3 regions of the Mesorhizobium sp. B2-3-2 genome follow, and region 1 is predicted to be linked to each of the others. Evidence: predicted binding sites of a transcription regulator. Region 1 holds the regulator's gene; each other region holds the start of a gene.

Region 1 (3,278 bases):
AGGCCGCTGTGGGCCGCCCTTTCAGCCGCCATCGAGAGTGCTCGTGAAAGCATTGCCGACCATATCAGGGACAGCATCGGCGGCGCCGAGGGCGAGATCGCCGCGGCGCTGATCGTGGGCGTGCGCGCCGGGATTCCCGACGAAATCAACGAAGCGATGCGACGCACCGGCATCTACCACATCATCTCCATTTCCGGGCTGCACATGGCGCTGGTCGCCGGCACCGTCATGGGGCTGCTGCGTGGTGGCTTCGCGCTGTTCCCGAACTTTTCCTCCCGCCGGCCGGTCAAGAAATACGCGGCCGCGGCGGCACTTTTCTCGATCGCCGCCTATCTCGTCATTTCGGGCGTCGTCGTTGCCGCCGAACGCAGCTTCATCATGCTGGCGGTGATGCTGATCGCCGTCCTGTTCGATCGGGCGGCACTCACCATGCGCAATCTGGCTATTTCGGCGATCGCCGTCATCGTGGTGTCGCCGCACGAGGTGGTAGGGCCGAGCTTCCAAATGTCGTTCGCCGCCACCGCGGCCCTGGTCGGCGCCTATGCCGGCTGGTCGGATCGCAAAGCCGACAAAGCGCGGACCCCGCCGCCGCAACGGACCTTGCCTGGCCTCCTGACGCGAAAATTGCTGCTGGCGACAGGTGGGCTGGCGATGACCTCGATCATCGCGGGAAGCGCCACGGCGCTTTTCGCCATCTGGCATTTCCAGCGCGTTTCACCACTCAGCCTGTTCGCCAATCTTGCAGTCATGCCGATCGTTTCCGTCGTGATGTTCCTTGCGGTTGCCAGCGCGCTGCTGATGCCGTTCGAGTTCGATGGACCATCCCTTTATCTGATGGGCAAGGGACTGACCATGATGATCGCCATATCGGGATGGATCTCGCAACGCTCGCCGGTCGACGCGGTCGGGTTGATTTCGCAGCAATCCGTCCTTCTGGTCGCGATCGCCCTGGTCATCGCGACGATGGCCACGACATGGCTGCGGCTGGCGGCACTTCCCTTCGCGCTCGCCGGCCTGTTGACCGTTTCGGACACGCGCACGCCGGACGTGCTGATTTCGGAGGATGCCCGCCTGGTGGCGCTGCCGATCGGCGGCGGCGAGCTCGCGATCAACCGGGCGCGCCCGAACGAATTCACCGTCGACAACTGGAAACGCGCGCTGAAATCCGAAACCATAGTTGCGCCGGAGCTGTTCGACAGCGGAGACCGACAGTTCGACATCTTCGATCCTGCGCAACTTCCGGCGGGAGCGCCTTTCTATTGCTTCACCGGCCTGTGCATGGCCCGGCATCCCTCCGGGGCGATCATCGCGCAGGTGGAGGATCGCAAGGATGCCTGGAGGGCCTGCGCCTATGCGGATCTGATCGTCATCGACGACCCCCGGGGCTACGACCCCTGCCACAATCCGCTGGTTCTCGTCATCACCAAGCGGCAGCTCGCTCGGAACGGAAGTGCCGCCGTCTTCTTCGACCAGCAATCGGCGACGGCACCGGCCCAGGCCAGCTTTGCCGTCGACAGGCCATATCGCCCCTGGCACGAACAGCGAAAATTCTCGCGCGAGGCACGGGGACTGCCGCCCTACCGCAAACCCGAAAAGCCCAACGCCGAACCCGCTCAGTAGCGCCTGATCAGTCCGACCAGCTTGCCTTGCACCTTGACCCTGTCCGGTCCGAAAATACGTGTTTCATAAGCCGGATTGGCAGCCTCGAGCGCAATCGAGGCGCCCTTGCGACGGAAGCGCTTCAGCGTCGCTTCCTCCTCGTCGACCAGGGCCACGACAATCTCGCCGGGACTTGCGGTGTCGGCGTTGCGGATGATGACCGTATCGCCGTCGAAGATGCCGGCCTCGATCATCGAATCGCCCTTGACCTCCAGCGCATAATGCTCGCCGCCCATGATCATGTCCGGCGGCACCGAGATGGAATGCGTCTGATGCTGGATAGCGTCGATCGGCACGCCGGCCGCGATACGGCCCATGACCGGGATCGAAACCGCTGAAACCGCGTCGTCGTCATTGCCGGCGGCGGGCAGGCGCGAGGGCGCCGCCGGCTTGATCTGCCTGTTAAGGCCGCCCTGTCCAAGGCTGCCCTGGATGACGCTCGGAGAGAACTTCTTTGCCGCGTTAAGACCCGGCGCGATCGAATCCGGCAGGCGCAGCACCTCCAGCGCGCGCGCCCGGTTCGGCAGGCGGCGAATGAAGCCGCGCTCCTCCAAAGCCGTGATCAGCCGATGAATTCCCGACTTGGAGGCGAGGTCCAGCGCTTCCTTCATCTCGTCGAAGGACGGCGGAATGCCGCTTTCCTTCAGCCGTTCATGGATGAACATCAAGAGTTCATGTTGCTTGCGCGTGAGCATGGCGGCCCCCAAAGGCATTGCACGAAGGGTCTGGAACCAGAATCAGAAAACAAACCCAGAACAAACACTATCTGTTCCAGTTGTGTTCCGCAACCATTTAAAGTTTAATGAATTTGTTAAGGCGGCGGAAACGAAAGGCCCTCCCGCAGCCAGCATCCTGCCAGCGCGGTCTGTCGTCAATGCGCTCTCAGCCTCTTTGAAACTATTTTGGTTAATGGCCTGTGGCCCGGCCGATCTCCACTCTTGGTACAAGCCTGCAAACCGTGTGGCCGGCAGGTGCCGGCTGCCTTTTGGGGCGGATCAAAATCTCCGCGGCTCGTGAACGAAACGAAACCAAAAAGCCAACTTCCTGCCGGAAAGCGGCCAGGCATCACCGAATGCGACGGGCTGCGTTCGTTCGCTCCTTGCTTCCGGCTCGCTTGACTAAACCGTATAACAATGTACGGTTTTCGAAGAGGGACACCAATGACCACGCCGAAGCAGGCCGCGCGACGTGAACGGATAGAGGAGGCCGCCTATGCGGTGCTCCGGGAAACCGGCTACAAAAGCGCCTCCCTGCTTGCCATCGCCAAGCGGGCATCGGCCTCGAACGAAACCCTCTACAACTGGTACGGCAACAAGCAGGTCCTGTTTCGATCCCTGATCGAAGCCAATGCGGGAGAAGCAAGGAAGCTGCTGGAGGACGCCCTTCGCCAGGCGCGCGATCCTCTCGAAACCCTGAACTTGCTCGGGCCAGTCCTGCTGACCCTTGTGACGGGCGACAAGGCGGTGGCGCTCAATCGCGCCGCAGCCGGCGACGTCAACGATACAGGCACGCTTGGCCAGTCGATCGCGCAATTCGGCCGCAATACCATAATGCCGCTTGTTGGCGACCTGCTTCGAACCGCAAGTCGGGTCGGCCTGATCGCCTGTGACGATCCTGCC
Region 2 (3,278 bases), on a different contig from region 1:
AGGAGGAGAATTTCTCGACATTGGCGCTGCGGCCGGCGCCGAGCTGGTCCGGCGTCTGGTTGCCGAGCGGTATGTAGAGCAGGCCGAGCTTTTCGTCGGCACTCGGCGTCGACCACATGTTGGGCGAATTGGCGGTGTAGGTCTGGCCTGCCGCGAGCGGCGTGGTCTGGTCGGGATTGCCGGAATCCCAGTTCCAGATCAGCGCGCCCGTGGAGGCATCGAAGGCGCGGATGACGCCGGAGGGCTCCTGCGTGGAATAATTGTCGTTGACCGCGCCGCCGACGATGATCTTGCCGCCCGATATCAGCGGCGCCGAGGTCGAATAGTAATAGCCGGACTTGGGATAAGGCATGCCGGTCAGAAGGTTCAGCGTGCCGCCTTCGGCAAAAAACGGACAGACCTGACCGTTGGCGGCGTCGAGCGCGATCAGCCGCGCATCCGAAGTCGGCAGGTAGACACGCGCGGCGCAAGGCTGCCCGGCACCGATCTTGGCGTCGGCGTAATAGGAGACGCCGCGGCAGGTCTGGTGCTGGCGGTCCTTGTCGAGCTTGACCTGGGGATCGTAGCGCCACTTCTCCTTGCCCGTGGCGGCGTCGATGGCGATGGCGAAATTGTGCGGCGTGCAGATGTAGAGCGTATCGGCGATCTTCAGCGGCGTCACTTGATAGGTGGTCTCGCCGACATCGTCAGGACCCTTCACGTCGCCGGTGCGATAAGTCCAGGCCGGCTGCAGGTTGGCGACATTCTCCGGCGTGATCTGGTCGAGCGGCGAATAGCGCTGGCCATAGGGCGTGCGGCCGTAGAAGTGCCATTCGCCGGCAGGTACGTCGCCGCCGAGATCGGCCGCCGGGGTCACCTTGTCGGTGTTGAGATTGCCGGCAATACCCTTGGGATCGGTCGTCATTGAATAGCCGGCGACCGCCAGCGACGCCAACACCGCGAGAATGAGCGGCGCGCGGCCATCGGGACCAACAAGGCCCCGCCTCGCCCACGGCGTCAGCAGCCACAACGCGACGAGCACGATGATGCCGCCGCGCGGCCCGAGTTCCCACCAGTCGAAGCCGATTTCCCAGACCGCCCAGGCAAGCGTGCCCAGCACGATCGCGGCGTAGAGCCAGAGCGCGGTGGATCTGCGCCGGTAGAGCAGCCATGCGGCGATGAGGAAGGCGATGCCTGATATGATGTAGTACCAGCTACCTCCCAGTGAAGCCAACCAGATGCCGCCGGCGCCAAGCGCGAGGCCGATGAGGAGGAGAATGAGGGAGGTGATGGTGACAGCCAAGATGATACTCCTTCGACTGTTGCGCGCCTCGAGGCGGCTATGGGCAACAGGATCCCCTCCCTGCCCTTTGCCCAGCTTTCTCCCACCCGCCCTGCCTGTCAAGCAGGCCGGGAACAATCAGGGGTGGAACAAAACGTAGACAGTTCTGGTCTTTCTTCACCGAATCACTACATTCGGGGGCGATGTCCGGCTTTTCCGAAGACATGCCCTTTTTCGATGAACCCGATGCGCGGCCTACCGCCCCGTCGGGTATCGCCGCGCGCGCCATGGCTGCCCGCAGCGGCCACAACAACGCGCCCGACTATCTCAAGGGATTGAACCCCGAGCAGCGGCTGGCGGTGGAAACCACCGAAGGGCCGGTTCTGGTGCTGGCCGGTGCCGGCACCGGGAAGACGCGCGTCTTGACCACCCGCATCGCCCACATCCTGGCGACCGGAAAAGCCTTCCCCTCGCAGATCCTGGCCGTGACCTTCACCAACAAGGCCGCGCGCGAGATGAAGCAGCGCATAGGCATCCTGATCGGCGAAGGCAATGTCGAGGGCATGCCCTGGCTCGGCACCTTCCACTCGATCGGCGTCAAGCTCCTGCGCAGGCACGCCGAGCTTGCCGGGCTGAAATCTGACTTCACCATTCTCGACACCGACGACGTCGTGCGGCTGATCAAGCAATTGATCCAGGCCGAGGGCCTCGACGACAAGCGCTGGCCGGCCAAGCAGTTCGCGCAGATGATCGACGGCTGGAAAAACAAGGGACAAGGCCCGGCCGATATCGCCGAGGGCGATGCGCGCAGTTTCGCCAACGGCAAGGGCCGCGAGCTCTACAGGGCCTATCAGGAGCGCCTGCAGACGCTGAACGCCTGCGATTTCGGCGATCTGCTCTGCCACCCGATCCGCATCTTCCGCGCCAATCCGGACGTGCTGAAGGAGTATCACAAGCGGTTCAGATACATCCTCGTCGACGAGTACCAGGACACCAACACCGCGCAATACATGTGGCTGCGCTTGCTGGCGCAGCGGCCGCACGCTGGGCGTTCGTCGACGTTAACATCGACCGATCTGCGATCGGTCGAAGGCCGCAAGCCCGACCGGGCGTCCGAGTCTGTGCGAGGCCCGCGCGGAGGGCCCGCGCCGGCAGGCGCGGAACAGCCCGTGAGCGAAAACAAAGTCAACATCTGCTGCGTCGGCGACGACGACCAGTCGATCTATGGCTGGCGCGGCGCGGAGGTCGACAACATCCTGCGCTTCGACAAGGATTTTCCGGGCGCCACCATCATCCGGCTGGAGCGCAATTATCGTTCCACCGCGCATATCCTCGGCGCCGCTTCGCACCTCATCGCCCACAATGAGGGCCGCTTCGGCAAGACGCTGTTCACCGATCGCGACGATCCCGAGGACGGCAAGGTCAACGTCCACGCCGCCTGGGATTCCGAGGAGGAAGCGCGCGCCGTCGGCGAAACCATCGAGGCCTATCAGCGCCAGAAGCACAATCTCAACGACATGGCCATCCTGGTGCGCGCCTCCTTCCAGATGCGCGAATTCGAGGACCGTTTCGTTACGCTCGGCCTCAACTACCGCGTCATCGGCGGCCCGCGCTTCTATGAGCGCATGGAGATCCGTGACGCGCTTGCCTTCTTCCGCGTCGTCGCGCAAGGCGCCGACGATCTCGCCTTCGAGCGGATCGTCAATGTACCCAAGCGCGGCCTCGGCGAAACCACCATCCGTCAGATCCACGACACGGCGCGGGCGCTGCGCGTGCCGATGCTGGAAGCCGCCGGCAAGCTCGCCGAGAGCGACGAGTTGAAGCCCAAGCCGCGCGCCGCATTGCGCGAGGTCGCGGCCAATTTCGAACGCTGGCAGAAGGCGCTGGAAACCACGCCGCACACAGAACTCGCCGAGACCATCCTGGAAGAGAGCGGCTACACCGACATGTGGAAGAACGACCGTTCGGTCGAGGCGCCCGGCCGGCTGGAGAACCTGAAGGAGCTGATTCGCTCCAT
Region 3 (3,278 bases), 350 kb from region 1:
GCCATGCGTGATGATCGTGCTTTCCAGCGCCACCACGGGCTTCCCGGCGGCCAAGGCTTGCGCCACCGGCGCGTGGACATCGATGAAGGGGCGGGCGGTCTCTGGGGTCATCTGGATCTCCAATCCGGAGTGCGGCGCATCCTTCCGGGCGCTTGAGCGGCACGGCGGCACCATGAACTGGCCGGTCTCATGCCATCTCCTGCTCATCGGGCACAAGAGCCAGCGCTTGCGCGAAGGTCGCCGTGGTGAAATCGGGAACGGCGCCAGCGCTTTCGATGGCCAGCGTCGCGGCGGCGACGCCCTCGCGCAGCGCCGCACGCAAGGGCATGTCGCGCAGCAAGGCGGCGACCGTCGCGCCGGCAAGCGCATCGCCGGCGCCGGTGACGTCCACGATTTTTCTTGGAGGGGGCGGGACGACGGCAAAGCTGCCGTCGCGGTCGAAACCGAGCACCGGGCTGCCGCCCGCGGTGACCACCGCGCTGTCGAGACCGGCGCTTCTCAGCCCGTCGACGATAATCTTCTGAGAGGCGGCATCGTCAAGCCCGGCAAGCGCCACCGCTTCGCGCCTGTTCATGAAGGCGACGGCCAGGCCGCCGAGCACTGGTTTCAAGCGCACGACCTTGGCCGGTGAAATGGCAATGGCGAAGACGGGCTTGCCGGCCGCAAGCGATGCCAGCCGCTCCAGAGCCGCCGATGGCAGATTGGCGTCGCACAGGACGGCATCGGCGGCGGCGATCTCCTCGCGGACCCTGGAGCGGCGGATCTGTTTGGCAAACGCCAGCTCATAGAGCGCCATGTCGGCAAAGCCGACGAGCAATTCGCCCTCGCGGTCGATCAGCGCCGTATAGCTCGGCGTCGTGCGGTCGAGGAACACCGCGGACAAGTCCGCAATGCCTGCTTCGGCGATGGCGCGCGAAACCGTGTCGGCGGCGGCATCGCCGCCGCGCACCGACAGCAGCGAGCCCGAGACGCCTCGCCGCACCGCGCTGCGCAACGCGTTGAAGACGCCGCCGCCGACATCCTCGCGCATCGTGCCCGGGTTGGAGGCAGCCGGCACATAAGCGCCGGATACCTGGCCGCGCCTGTCGATATGGGCGCCGCCCACCGCCAGGACTCTTGGAGATTTCACCATGCGCCGATATGACCTTTGTTGGCGCTCACGCACAAGCGCCATGCCGTGCGACGGAGCTTCGCAGGCAACGGCCGGCGATTCGTGAGGCCGGCACGGCGAACCAGCCTGGCCTAATGTTCGGCCATGCTGGAGCCGAATCCTGAGACAAAAAAAGAACAAATCAGGATGTTGCTTATTTTTCAAATGCTTGATCCCCCTTGCCAAATGAGAACAAAAAAGGTACAAATAACCAAGGATTACGGATTGTCCGGCCTTCATTGACGACTACGGGGTGATGTATCATGGCTCAGAACAGCTTGCGGCTTGTAGAGGATAAGGCAGTGGACAAATCAAAGGCTCTGGATGCGGCGCTGTCGCAAATCGAGCGAGCTTTCGGCAAGGGCTCGATCATGCGGCTCGGCGCGAACGAGCAGGTTGTCGAGATCGAAACCGTGCCGACCGGCTCGCTCGGTCTCGACATCGCGCTTGGCGTCGGCGGCTTGCCGCGCGGCCGCATCATCGAGATCTACGGGCCGGAAAGCTCGGGCAAGACGACGCTGGCGCTGCACACGGTGGCGGAAGCCCAGAAGAAGGGCGGCATCTGCGCCTTCGTCGATGCCGAGCACGCGCTCGATCCGGTCTATGCCCGCAAGCTCGGCGTCGATCTCGAAAACCTCCTGATCTCGCAGCCTGACACTGGCGAGCAGGCGCTTGAAATCTGCGATACGCTGGTGCGCTCCGGCGCCATCGATGTGCTGGTGGTCGATTCGGTCGCGGCACTGACGCCACGCGCCGAAATCGAGGGCGAGATGGGCGATTCGCTGCCCGGCCTGCAGGCCCGCCTGATGAGCCAGGCGCTGCGCAAGCTGACCGCCTCGATCTCGCGCTCCAACACCATGGTCATCTTCATCAACCAGATCCGCATGAAGATCGGCGTCATGTTCGGCTCGCCCGAAACCACCACCGGCGGCAATGCGCTCAAATTCTACGCCTCGGTGCGTCTCGATATCCGCCGCATCGGCTCGGTCAAGGACCGCGACGAGGTCGTCGGCAACCAGACGCGCGTCAAGGTGGTCAAGAACAAGCTGGCGCCGCCCTTCAAGGTGGTCGAGTTCGACATCATGTACGGCGAAGGCGTGTCAAAGACCGGCGAGCTGGTCGATCTCGGGGTGAAGGCCGGCGTGGTCGAGAAGTCGGGCGCCTGGTTCTCCTACAATTCGCAGCGTCTCGGCCAGGGCCGCGAGAACGCGAAGCTGTTCCTGCGCGACAATCCCGATACGGCGCGCGAGATCGAACTTGCGCTCAGGCAGAACGCCGGACTGATCGCCGAAAAATTCCTCGAGAATGGCGGCTCCGAAGGTGGTGACGATGGGTTCGAGGACGAAGCCGGCGCGATGTAGGCGTTCGCCGGCGTAATCCAAGCGTTCGCCGGCGCGATCTGGCATTCGGTTTACGGCCCGAGTTCGGCCATAATCCAGGTTCATCAACTTGAGCTTATGTAATCGAGTTCTGTAGTATTGCGTTTCGAACCGCCGGCCCCGTGCCGGCGGTTTGCGTTTTGAGCGGCTGGTGAACCGCGAATTGACCAGCTTGCGTGTTTCTGGACAGGGTGCCAAGCGGCGGCTAAAAGGCCAGCTCCATCTTCTAAAGCGCAGAGCCCATTTTCCGCCGGTCCGGCCGGCGGCTCTCTCGAAAAGGCAGCATTCATGAGTGGCGTGAACGAGATCCGGTCGACATTTCTCGACTATTTCCGCAAGGAGGGTCACGAGGTCGTGGCGTCGAGCCCACTTGTGCCGCGCAACGATCCGACTCTGATGTTCACCAATGCCGGCATGGTGCAGTTCAAGAACGTCTTCACCGGCCTGGAGAAGCGGCCCTATTCGCGTGCCACGACCGCCCAGAAAAGCGTTCGCGCCGGCGGCAAGCACAACGACCTCGACAATGTCGGCTACACCGCGCGCCACCTGACCTTCTTCGAGATGCTCGGCAATTTCTCCTTCGGCGACTATTTCAAGGAGCGCGCCATCGAGTTGGCCTGGAACCTCATCACCCGGGAATTCGGGCTGAAGAAGGACAAGCTGCTCGTCACCGTCTATCACACCGACGACGAGGCGGCTGGTTTCTGGAAGAAGATCGCCGGTTTTTCCGACGATCGTATCATCCGCAT

The links. The regulator LexA, encoded in region 1, represses DNA repair genes until DNA is damaged. The targets are predictions, from matches to a motif close to TGTTCNNNNTGTGTTCNG.
Region 2: the regulator LexA is predicted to act here: its motif matches at 1,407-1,424, upstream of FJ964_RS26100 (UvrD-helicase domain-containing protein).
Region 3: the regulator LexA is predicted to act here: its motif matches at 1,339-1,356, upstream of recA (recombinase RecA).

What each region holds. Positions count from the first base shown of each region.
Region 1 covers NZ_VFWA01000001.1:196,696-199,973, forward strand. The annotation lists gene FJ964_RS00935 (ComEC/Rec2 family competence protein) at 1-1,620, shown strand, start outside; gene lexA (transcriptional repressor LexA) at 1,614-2,354, opposite strand; gene FJ964_RS00945 (TetR/AcrR family transcriptional regulator) at 2,820-3,278, shown strand, end outside.
Region 2 covers NZ_VFWA01000016.1:124,529-127,806, reverse strand. The annotation lists gene FJ964_RS26105 (glucose/quinate/shikimate family membrane-bound PQQ-dependent dehydrogenase) at 1-1,282, opposite strand, end outside; gene FJ964_RS26100 (UvrD-helicase domain-containing protein) at 1,465-3,278, shown strand, end outside.
Region 3 covers NZ_VFWA01000001.1:550,770-554,047, reverse strand. The annotation lists gene FJ964_RS02815 (pseudouridine-5'-phosphate glycosidase) at 1-111, opposite strand, end outside; gene FJ964_RS02810 (carbohydrate kinase family protein) at 188-1,132, opposite strand; gene recA (recombinase RecA) at 1,414-2,511, shown strand; gene alaS (alanine--tRNA ligase) at 2,818-3,278, shown strand, end outside.